Regions from separate parts of the Streptomyces sp. NPDC043746 genome, predicted to be linked through region 2. Evidence: riboswitches for the same ligand, from Rfam matches in the RefSeq annotation. Region 2 holds a riboswitch; each other region holds the start of a gene.

Region 1 (3,265 bases), on a different contig from region 2:
GGTCCGCGTCGGCCAGCTCCTCGGCCCGGTCCACGAACCGCACGACGACCCCCGGTTCGGCGGCCAGCGCGTCCACGTCCGTGAAGTTGGACATCAACGGCACCGCGCAGACCGCGACCCGCAGCACGTCCTCCCCGTGCGGCGGTGCCACGACCGACTCCCGTACCGCGCCCCGCAGGGAGACCCGCAGGCCGTCCTCCTCGTCGATGCCGAGCCCGTGGGCGTACGGCAGCACCCCGTAGGTACGCCGCCCGGTCAGCCCGTACAGCATGTCGAGCCCCGGCTCCAGCAGCGAGACGTCACCCCGGAACTTGTTCACCAGGTACCCCGCGACCAGTGACTGGTCCTCGGCGCCCAGCAGCGCCGTCGTCCCGAAGAACGAGGCGAAGACCCCGCCCCGGTCGATGTCCCCGACCACCAGCACGGGAAAGCGCGCGGCCCGCGCGATCCCCATGTTCACGATGTCGGTGCGCCGGAGGTTGATCTCGGCCGGGGAGCCGGCGCCCTCGCAGATGACCGCGTCGTACGCCGACCGCAGCTGCTCCAGGCAGTCCGTGACGGTGCCGAGCAGTGCCTCCTGCCGGCCCCCGTGGTACCCCCGGGCGCTCATCTCACCGACCGGCCTGCCCATCAGGACGACCTGGCTGGACCGGTCGCCGCCGGGCTTGAGCAGGACCGGGTTCATCAGGGCCGTCGGCTCCACCCGGGAGGCCTGCGCCTGCATGGCCTGGGCGCGCCCGATCTCCGCGCCCTCGCGGGTGACGAAGGAGTTGAGGGACATGTTCTGCGCCTTGAAGGGCGCGACCTTCACGCCCCGGCGCACCAGCCACCGGCAGATGCCCGCCGTGACGACGCTCTTGCCCGCGTCCGAGGTCGTTCCCGCGACCAGCAGCCCGCCGCCGCTCATACCCGCCCCCGTTCCCGTACCGCACCGCTCGATGCCGTACCGCTCGATGCCGTACCGCTCATGCCCGCTCCCGCTTCCGCCCCGCGACGAGGTGCCCCGCCACCAGCCGGCCCGCCACACACACCCCCAGGGCCAGCGCACTCACCCGCCGCGACAGCCGCACGGCCCGCTCGATGTCGCTGCCCCGGACCTCCCGCCCGAACTCCCCGTTCAGCACCGGCCGGTGTTCCACGCGCCCCGCGTACGCGAGCGTGCCGCCCAGCCGTACGCCGAGCGCCCCCGCGAACGCCGCCTCCACCGGACCCGCGTTCGGGCTCGGGTGCCGGTGCGCGTCCGCCTTCCAGGCGCGTACGGCCTCGGTCGGCCGCCCCCCGGCCACCACGGCCAGCGCGGCCGTCAGCCGGGCGCCGGGCCACCCCACCACGTCGTCCAGGCGGGCCGAGGCCCAGCCGTAGCGCCGGTAGCGGGGCGACTTGTGACCGACCATCGCGTCCAGCGTGTTCGCGGCCCGGAAGCCGACGAGGCCGGGGGCCCCGCCGATCGCGCCCCACACCAGCGCGCCGACGACGGCGTCCGAGGTGTTCTCCGCGACCGACTCCACGACCGCGCGGGCGATCCCCGGCCCGTCCAGCGCGTGCGGATCGCGCCCGCACAGATGCGGCAGGCGCTCCCGGGCCACCTCCATGTCTCCGGCGGCCAGTGCGCCCCCGACGGCGCGGGCCTCCCGGCCCAGCGACGTGCCGCCGACGACCGACCAGGTGGTGGCGGCGGTCAGCGCGACGGCGAGCGCGGGGCGCCCCCGTACGGCACGGGCGGCCAACGCGGCGGCCCCCACGGCGCCTCCGGCGCAGACGAGGGCGTGCAGCGCGCCCCGGCCCCGGTCGTCCCGCCAGAGCAGCGACTCCACCCGCGCGGCGGCCCGCCCGAAACCGGCGACGGGATGCCCCCGGCGCGGGTCCCCGAGCAGGGTGTCGGCGACCAGCCCGGCGGCGGCACCGTACGCGAAGACGCGCCCGGCGCGCAGGGGAGCGCGATCGGGGCGTACGGGAAGGCGATCGGCGCGCAGGGAAGCGCGATCGGCACGCACGGGGTCAGGCCGTCGTGGGGCGGGAGGTACCGGCGTACGGGAAAGGCGGCAACGACAACGGCGGCAGCTGCGGCGCTCGGCGGCCAGGCATGGCGTCAGGTCCTCACTCAGGGTCCGCGCCCTGGTTCGACGTGTCCGGCGACGAGAGTCTCCTGGCTTCCGGATCCGCAGTTCCCCCGGCCTTCCAGCCCGCGTGCGGCGGGCCGTGACTCCGATGTGGGGGAGTGCTCCCCGGTGACAGTGGCGGGACCGCGCCGGATTCGCACCGGCTTCCTCTCCTGTCGCCGTAATGGCCCGGGCAGTCCACCACGTTGCGAGAACGGCCGTCAACTCGCTGTTGACCTGCGGAGGCCCGGTGTGCGCAGACGCACATCGGGCCGGACACACGGTGGTGTGTCCGGCCCGACGGAGCGCGTCGGCGCGGGTCAGGCGACGATCAGGTAGATCCCGTACGCGACCGCCGCCGCGCACGCCGCGAAGGCGGCGTACGCGCCGGTGCGAGCCAGTGCCGCCGTGCCACCGGAGGGGGCGGGGGTGTCGCCGTCGGCCGGGGTCGACAGCTTGGAGAGGGCGACGATGCCCAGGGTGAAGACGCCGACCAGTGCGACGGTGACGACGAGACTGACACCGAAGACGGAGGCGAGAGCTGCCCAGTCGATTTTCATGCGGATCCGTCCTTACACCGTGGCCGCGGGGCGGGGCGTGTCGTCGGGCGCCGCGGCCGGGGCCGGGGCCGGGATGGTGGTCGAGAGGTCGGGGACCGCAGCGGCGGTGGGCGGCGGCGCGACCGCGGCGATGGCGGTGGTGACGACGCCCTGCGGCTCGTTCGCCGTCGTGTCCTCGGTGTCGTTGACGTTGGTGTGGTCGACCGGCTCGCGGCGCGAGGCCACCCAGATGGCGAAGGAGCCGCCGACGAGGATGACCGCGGTGGCGGCCACGCCCCACGGGCCCTGCTTGGTGAGGAACTCGGCGCCCGCGCCGACCAGGGCGGCGGCCGGGAGGGTCAGACCCCAGGCGACGAACATCCGGGTGGCGGTGGACCAGCGGACCACGCCGCCCTTGCGGCCGAGGCCCGCGCCCATGACGGCGCCGGAGCAGGACTGCGTGGTGGAGAGCGAGAAGCCGAGGTGCGAGGAGGCCAGGATGACCGTGGCCGCACTGGTCTGGGCGGCGAAGCCCTGCGGCGGCTGGAGGTCGGTCAGGCCCTTGCCCATGGTGCGGATGATGCGCCAGCCGCCGAGGTAGGTGCCGAGCGCGATGGCGATGCCGGC
Region 2 (3,265 bases):
CATCCACCCCTGGCCGGTCTGCGCGAGGGTCCGCATCATCCGGCCGTACAGCTCGCGCGCCGGCATCGTCTTGCGGGCCAGCCCCCTGGCCTCGGCCGCGCGGTAGGCCGCGTCGAACTCGTCGCCCCACAGGTCGACCAGCTCGGGCACGTCGGCGGGCGAGAACAGCGACCACTCGGTGTCCGCGTCGACGCGGCGCATGAACTCGTCCGGGATCCAGTGCGCCAGGTTGAGGTTGTGCGTACGCCGCTGGTCCTCACCCGTGTTGTCGCGCAGCTCCAGGAACTCCTCGATGTCCGCGTGCCAGGTCTCCAGGTAGACCGCCGCCGCGCCCTTGCGCCGACCGCCCTGGTTCACCGCGGCCACGGAGGCGTCCAGCGTCTTGAGGAACGGCACGATGCCGTTGGAGTGCCCGTTGGTGCCCCGGATCAGCGAACCACGGGCGCGGATACGGGAGTAGGAGAGGCCGATACCGCCGGCGTGCTTCGAGAGGCGTGCCACCTGGTGGTAGCGGTCGTAGATCGAGTCCAGCTCGTCCTTGGGGGAGTCCAGCAGATAGCAGGAGGACATCTGCGGGTGCCGGGTGCCGGAGTTGAAGAGCGTGGGGGAGGAGGGGAGGTAGTCCAGCTTGCTCATCAGCCCGTAGAGCGCGGCGACCTCGTCCAGCGCCCGGACCGACTCGTCCTCGGCCAGCCCCGAGGCCACGCGCAGCATGAAGTGCTGGGGCGTCTCGATGACCTGACGGGTGATCGGGTGCCGCAGCAGGTAGCGGCTGTGCAGCGTACGGAGACCGAAGTAGCCGAAGCGGTCGTCCGCGCCCTCGGCCAGCGTCCGCTCCACCAGCGCGTCCAGCGCCTCGGCGTGCAGCTCCACGAAGGCGGCGGTGCGGTCCGCGATCAGGCCCTCGCGGTGGCCGACGGCGACCGAGGCGGAGAAGGACGTGGCGCCCTGGCCCGCGGCCTCGTCGGCGATCGTCCGGGTCAGCAGCCGGGCGGCGAGCTTGGAGTACGCCGGGTCCTCGGAGATCAGGCCTGCCGCCGCCTCGGTGGCCAGCATGCGCAGCTCGGCCTCGTCGGAGCGGGCGTTGCGCCCGCGGAGCGCGGAGGCGGCGACCCGTCCGGGGTCGGTGTCGGGCAGATCGACGGTGAGGTCGGTCAGGGTCCGCAGCAGGGCGGTCCCGGGTCCGTCGGTCGTGCCTGCTCCGGACGCGGTGGAGGCAGCGGATTCGGTGGCTGAAACCGGATCGGCGGGCGCGATGGTCACTGGGCTTTCCCTCGCTCGGCTGGGGGCCGGCGGCGAGCGGGGAAACCGGGCAGCGCGATGCCTGACGAGGCAGCACTGCTACGGCGTCCACCGGCCCATCCGCGAGGCCCGGACGTCTGGCGTCCGGTTCGGTCGAGCCGGACGCACTGTCGACAGGTCTTCGGACTTGGGGTGTGCAAAGCACACTGATCACACCGTTGCGGGACAGTTCCGGATTCACACCGGATTCCCCTGCGGCGACAGCGAGGTCGAGCATACATGTGGGGGCCGCCAGATGATGCGGCCCCCACATGTTGTGTCGCGTCGATTCGGTGTGCCCTTCAGGAGGCCGCCTCCAGCTCCAGCCTGAAGGTCATGAGGCGCATGCCCGGCACCGGCTGCCAGTCCCGCTCAGGGGTCCGCAGAAAGCCGAGCCGACGGTAGATCCTATGGGCCGGGAGCATGGCCGGCTGCGTCGACAGCACCAGCCCCCGGACGCCTTCGGCGGACCGGGCCCGCTCGACGCACGCCCGTACGAGAGCCTCTCCCACGCCCCGTCCCCGCCCCGCGCGGGCCACGGCCAGCATCCGGAACTCGGCCTCGTCCGGACCGGCGATATCGCGCCAAGGAGTGCCGGGAGCGGCATACGTGACACCCCCGAGCACCACCCCGTCCGCGTCGAGCGCCACGAGCACCTCGGCCTCGGCCGCCCGCTGCTCCACCGCCCGCAGTCTGAGGAGGTAGGGGTCCTGAGGGCCGTCCAGCAGATCATCGCCGAGATAGGCCTCGGCGATGATCTCGCCGAGCACGGTGTACTCGGCGGGCTCCGCCACCCTGACTGTCAGATCCATCAGCCGCTCGCCCCCACCCCGTTGTTCGGGGCGCCGTCGCCCACCGGCGGCAGGTCGCCCCGCTCGACGGGCTGTGGTCCGGAGCCGCCCCCGGGCGGCAGCAGCCGGTCCAGCTCGTGGTCGTCGGCGCGGTGGGCGGCACGCGCCGCCGACCGCAGCGTCGCCCGGTCCACCTGCTCGCGAGCCCCGCTCACCGTGATCACCAGGTCGCCCTGTTCCCGGGCGTACGCGTGGCCCGACTCCGTGGCGCGGTAACGGTGTTCGCCGTCCCGCTCGCACGTCACCAGGGGCTCCTGACCCCCGTCGGGCGCGGAGGCCTCCGTGCAGTCGGCCACGGCGTGCGGGCGGCGTTCCACCGACAGCTGGAGCACCCCGCCGTCCGGCGAGGTGTAGGAGCTGCCGAACCCGTCGTCACCGAGCACCCCGACCGACTGACGCGCCACGGTGTAGCCCGCGGCCTCGGTCACCCAGACATGCTCCGTGACGAGCTGCGCGGCGCCGGCCCGCGCCTCCAGCTCCGCCCGGTCGGGCGCCGGTCCGGCCGATGGACTCCGGTCCGCCGACGACTCCGAGCCGGGGGCCGACGCGGTGCCGCACCCCGTCACCGCCGCCAGGGCCAGTGTCACGGCCAGGAGGAGGGGCCGGAGCCGGGGGGACCGGGAGCGCGATGTCATGGGCACATCCTTTCGTACGGCCGGGGCCCCGCGCACCGGGAAACCGAGGGCGGCCGGGCTCGTCCCAAGGCGCGAAAGGGGGCCGCCGCGCCCCTGGAAGGGGTGCGACGGCCCCGATCGGCCGAGCAGCACCGGCCGGTGGTGGCCGGCAGCCTGATCGACCGGTGGCGGTCAGCAGCAGCGGAAGCCCTCGCGGGGGTCCGCCTCGCGGGCGTCCGTACGGCTGCGCTCGAAGGCCCGGCGGCTCATCACGGGTGTGTCGGGATCGTGGGCCCTGGCGTGCGCCACATAGCGGTCGTACGCGGCTTCGCCGGTCAGCTCCCGGACGTAGAAGCGGATCCGTCCCGCCATCCGCCGTACGTCCGCGACCGTCATGTCCGGCTCCCCGTCCCGGCCGGCTCCTTGCGGAGGCCGCCCTCGGGGCCGACTCCGGCCTCCGCCAGTTCGGCCTTCTCCTCCTTGGTGGCGAAGAGCGAGGCCGGGGCGACGAACTTCGAC
Region 3 (3,265 bases), on a different contig from region 2:
CGGGTGAAGTCGCGGGCGATGTCGCCGTCGCGGGTGAAGAGGGAGACGCCGTTGCCGTACGCGTGTTCCGAGGGCAGCCGCAGCGCCTCCTCGTAGTCCGCCGCACGGACCACGGAGAGCACGGGCCCGAAGATCTCCTCCTGGTAGATCCGCATGTCCGGGGTGACCCGGTCGAAGAGCGAGGCGCCCGCGAAGAATCCCTCCTCGTGGCCTTCGAGGGTGAAGTCCCGGCCGTCCACGACCAGTTCCGCACCCTCCTCGACACCGAGGCCGACATAGCCGCGCACCCGGTCGACCGCGTCGCGGCCCACCAGCGGCCCGAAGTCGGCGTCCGGGTCGTCCGATCGGCCGATCCGCAGCTCACCGATCCGCTCGGTGAGCCTGGCGACCAGCGCGTCGGCGGTGGCCTCACCGACCGGCACGGCAACCGAGATCGCCATGCACCGCTCGCCCGCCGAGCCGTACCCGGCCCCGATCAGGGCGTCCACCGCCTGGTCCAGATCGGCGTCCGGCATCACGATCATGTGGTTCTTGGCTCCACCGAAGCACTGCGCCCGCTTGCCGTGGGCCGCGGCCGTCGCGTAGATGTGCGCGGCGATCGGTGTCGAGCCGACGAAGCCGAGGGCCTTGACGCGCGGGTCCTCCAGCAGGGTGTCCACGGCCTCCTTGCCGCCGTTGACGACGTTGAGGACCCCCGGCGGAAGCCCGGCCTCCAGGAAGAGTTCGGCCAGCCGCAGCGGCACCGACGGGTCACGCTCCGACGGCTTGAGGATGAAGGCGTTACCGCAGGCCAGAGCCGGTGCGGCCTTCCAGAGCGGGATCATCGCCGGGAAGTTGAACGGGGTGATGCCCGCGACCACACCGAGCGGCCGGCGCAGCGAGTGCACATCGATTCCCGCGCCCGCGTTGTCGGTGAACTCGCCCTTCAGCAGATGCGGGACACCGGCCGCGAACTCCACCACGTCGAGACCGCGCGCGATGTCGCCGTGCGCGTCCGCCACGGTCTTGCCGTGCTCGGACGAGAGCAGCCGGGCCAGGGAGTCCTTCTCCTTCTCCACCAGCCGGAGGAAGCGCAGCAGCACCCGGGCGCGGCGCTGCGGGTTCCACTCGCCCCACTCCCGCTGCGCCTGGGAGGCATCGGCGACGGCCGCCTCGGTCTCGGACCGGTCGGCCAGCGGCACCCGGGCCTGGACCTGACCGGTGTTGGGGTCGTAGACATCGCCGTACGTGCCGGAGGCGCCGGGCGTGTGCTTGCCGCCGATGAAATGGGTGAGTTCGCGGACCATGGAAACCTGCTCTCGTCGGTGAGATCGTCAGGAGAGATCCGGGGATGGCGCACGGCTGCCACCGGCCCACGCACCGGTCGGGTGCACGGGGGCGCGGAAGGACTGCCGCCAGGGGGGACGCGAAGGGCGGGGGCCGTCAGGGGGCGGGGAGAACCGCTCGCCGGGACGGGCCTGCGGGGCCGTGGGTGCGGACCGGTGCCATGCGTGTCTGCTCCATCCTCGTGGAAACACGGAACGACCCCGTGGCCGGTATCCTGACTCCCGGATCGACGCGCGCCCTCCTGCCTTCCCGACGGCTGGTTCGCCGTCAGTGGCGTGTCCTGCGAGGACGGACTCCCCGGTCACAGTGGCGGGACCGCGCCGGAATCGCACCGGCTTCCCTGACACCACGGGCCTTCGAGGCGCCCGGCACCATGCCGGTCGCCCTTCTGCCCACGAACATATAGTTGGACGTCCTAGTAAGTCCACCCCCCGTCGCCCCGACCTGCGCGCGCCCTCGCTCCGGCTCGACGCCCGCCTCGCCCCTGGCGCGTCCGCCCGGCCTGGTGGTCCCTCTCGCCCCCTGCCCGGGCCGGGCAGGCCGGCCCTGGCATGATCGGCCGACATGAGCGACGCACCCCCACGCCACATCCTCGTCATCGGCATGGGCGCCGGTGACCCCGACCACCTCACCCTCGCCGCGATCAAGGCGATGCGCCGGGCACAGGTCTTCTTCGTGCTCGGCAAGGGCCGCGAGAAGGAGTCCCTCATCCGGCTGCGACGGGACATCCTGGCCGAACACCTCACCCATCCCTACCGGGTCGTCGAGGCCGAGGACCCCTGGCGGGACCGCACCCAGGACGACCGGGGGCGCTACACCTCGGCGGTCCACGACTGGCGCCAGCGCCGCGCCGACATCTGCGAACGCCTGATCATCGAGGAGCTGGCACCGGGGGAGTGCGGGGCCTTCCTGGTCTGGGGCGACCCGTCCCTGTACGACAGCACCCTGGCGATCCTGGAGGACATCCGGGACCGGGGAACGGTGGAATTCGGCCATGAGGTGATTCCCGGCATCAGCAGCGTCTCCGCCCTCGCCGCCCGCCACCGCACGTCCCTGAACCAGGTCGGCCGCCCGATCCACATCACCCCCGGCAGGCGGCTCGCGGAGGGGTTCCCGGACGACGACGGCGACATCGTGGTGATGCTCGACGGCCACGAGAGCTTCACCCGTCTGACGGGCCGGGGGCTCTGGATCTACTGGGGCGCCTACCTCGGCACCCCGGACGAACTCCTGGTCTCCGGCCCGCTCGACGAGGTCGCGGAGCGGATCAGCCGTGTGCGCGCCGAGGCCCGCGAGCGGCACGGCTGGATCATGGACACGTACCTGCTGCGCCAGGGCCCGGGGGCGCCGGGCGGCGTGGGAGGCTGAGGCGGCGGGCGGTCCGTGCGGTGCTCGCGCCGGAGGTGGTGCGGGCGCGCGCAGCGGTTGCGCCTCAGGCGGGGCGGGCGCTCACGGCGGTCCGGAGCCTCAGGTGGCGCGGGCGCTCACGGCGGTCCGGAGCCTCCGGTGGTGCGGGCGCTCACGGCGGTCCGGAGCCTGAGGCTGTGCGTGCTGACGCCCCAGGCGGTTGGGACGGCCCTGGTGCTGCTGCCTCCGGGCGGCCCGGACGCCTCGGGAGGCGCGGGCGCCGCCCACACCTGAGGCGGCGTCGGCCGCTGAGGGCCCCGGCCCGTGAGCGGGGGCCCGGACAAGGGAGGGAGGGCCGGGCGAGGCGCGGGCTCAGGTGCCGCACCTCCTCGTCGGGCCCGGCCGGGGTCAGCCCCGGGACTCGTGCGCCCGGATCAGGCCGAGCCCATGGCCGAGGCTCGGGCACTCGGCGCTCAGGTCGTTGCCCCGCACCAGATAGTTGTCCACGCGCCCGTCGGTGGCGCGCTCCACGGCCCGGTACTGCGTGCCGTTCACCGTGATCGTCCAGCCGTCGCCGTCCTGGGCCCAGCCG

What was found. A riboswitch is a leader RNA that binds a small molecule or an ion and turns the genes downstream of it on or off. The one in region 2 is predicted to bind cobalamin.
Region 1: it holds a riboswitch for cobalamin, as region 2 does, so the genes downstream of both, AC0682_RS16310 (cobalamin biosynthesis protein) here and AC0682_RS05480 (ribonucleoside-diphosphate reductase subunit alpha) in region 2, are expected to answer to the same signal.
Region 3: it holds a riboswitch for cobalamin, as region 2 does, so the genes downstream of both, AC0682_RS29870 (CoA-acylating methylmalonate-semialdehyde dehydrogenase) here and AC0682_RS05480 (ribonucleoside-diphosphate reductase subunit alpha) in region 2, are expected to answer to the same signal.

What each region holds. Positions count from the first base shown of each region.
Region 1 is NZ_JBWKCM010000013.1:54,116-57,380, reverse strand. It holds gene AC0682_RS16315 (cobyric acid synthase) at 1-907, opposite strand, end outside; gene AC0682_RS16310 (cobalamin biosynthesis protein) at 966-1,931, opposite strand; cobalamin riboswitch at 2,141-2,269, opposite strand; gene AC0682_RS16305 (hypothetical protein) at 2,420-2,659, opposite strand; gene AC0682_RS16300 (inorganic phosphate transporter) at 2,672-3,265, opposite strand, start outside.
Region 2 is NZ_JBWKCM010000003.1:364,541-367,805, reverse strand. It holds gene AC0682_RS05480 (ribonucleoside-diphosphate reductase subunit alpha) at 1-1,263, opposite strand, end outside; cobalamin riboswitch at 1,398-1,519, opposite strand; gene AC0682_RS05475 (GNAT family N-acetyltransferase) at 1,584-2,093, opposite strand; gene AC0682_RS05470 (hypothetical protein) at 2,093-2,767, opposite strand; gene AC0682_RS05465 (YbdD/YjiX family protein) at 2,939-3,142, opposite strand; gene AC0682_RS05460 (carbon starvation CstA family protein) at 3,139-3,265, opposite strand, start outside.
Region 3 is NZ_JBWKCM010000044.1:27,264-30,528, forward strand. It holds gene AC0682_RS29870 (CoA-acylating methylmalonate-semialdehyde dehydrogenase) at 1-1,286, opposite strand, end outside; cobalamin riboswitch at 1,514-1,692, opposite strand; gene cobF (precorrin-6A synthase (deacetylating)) at 1,891-2,694, shown strand; gene AC0682_RS29880 (hypothetical protein) at 3,082-3,265, opposite strand, start outside.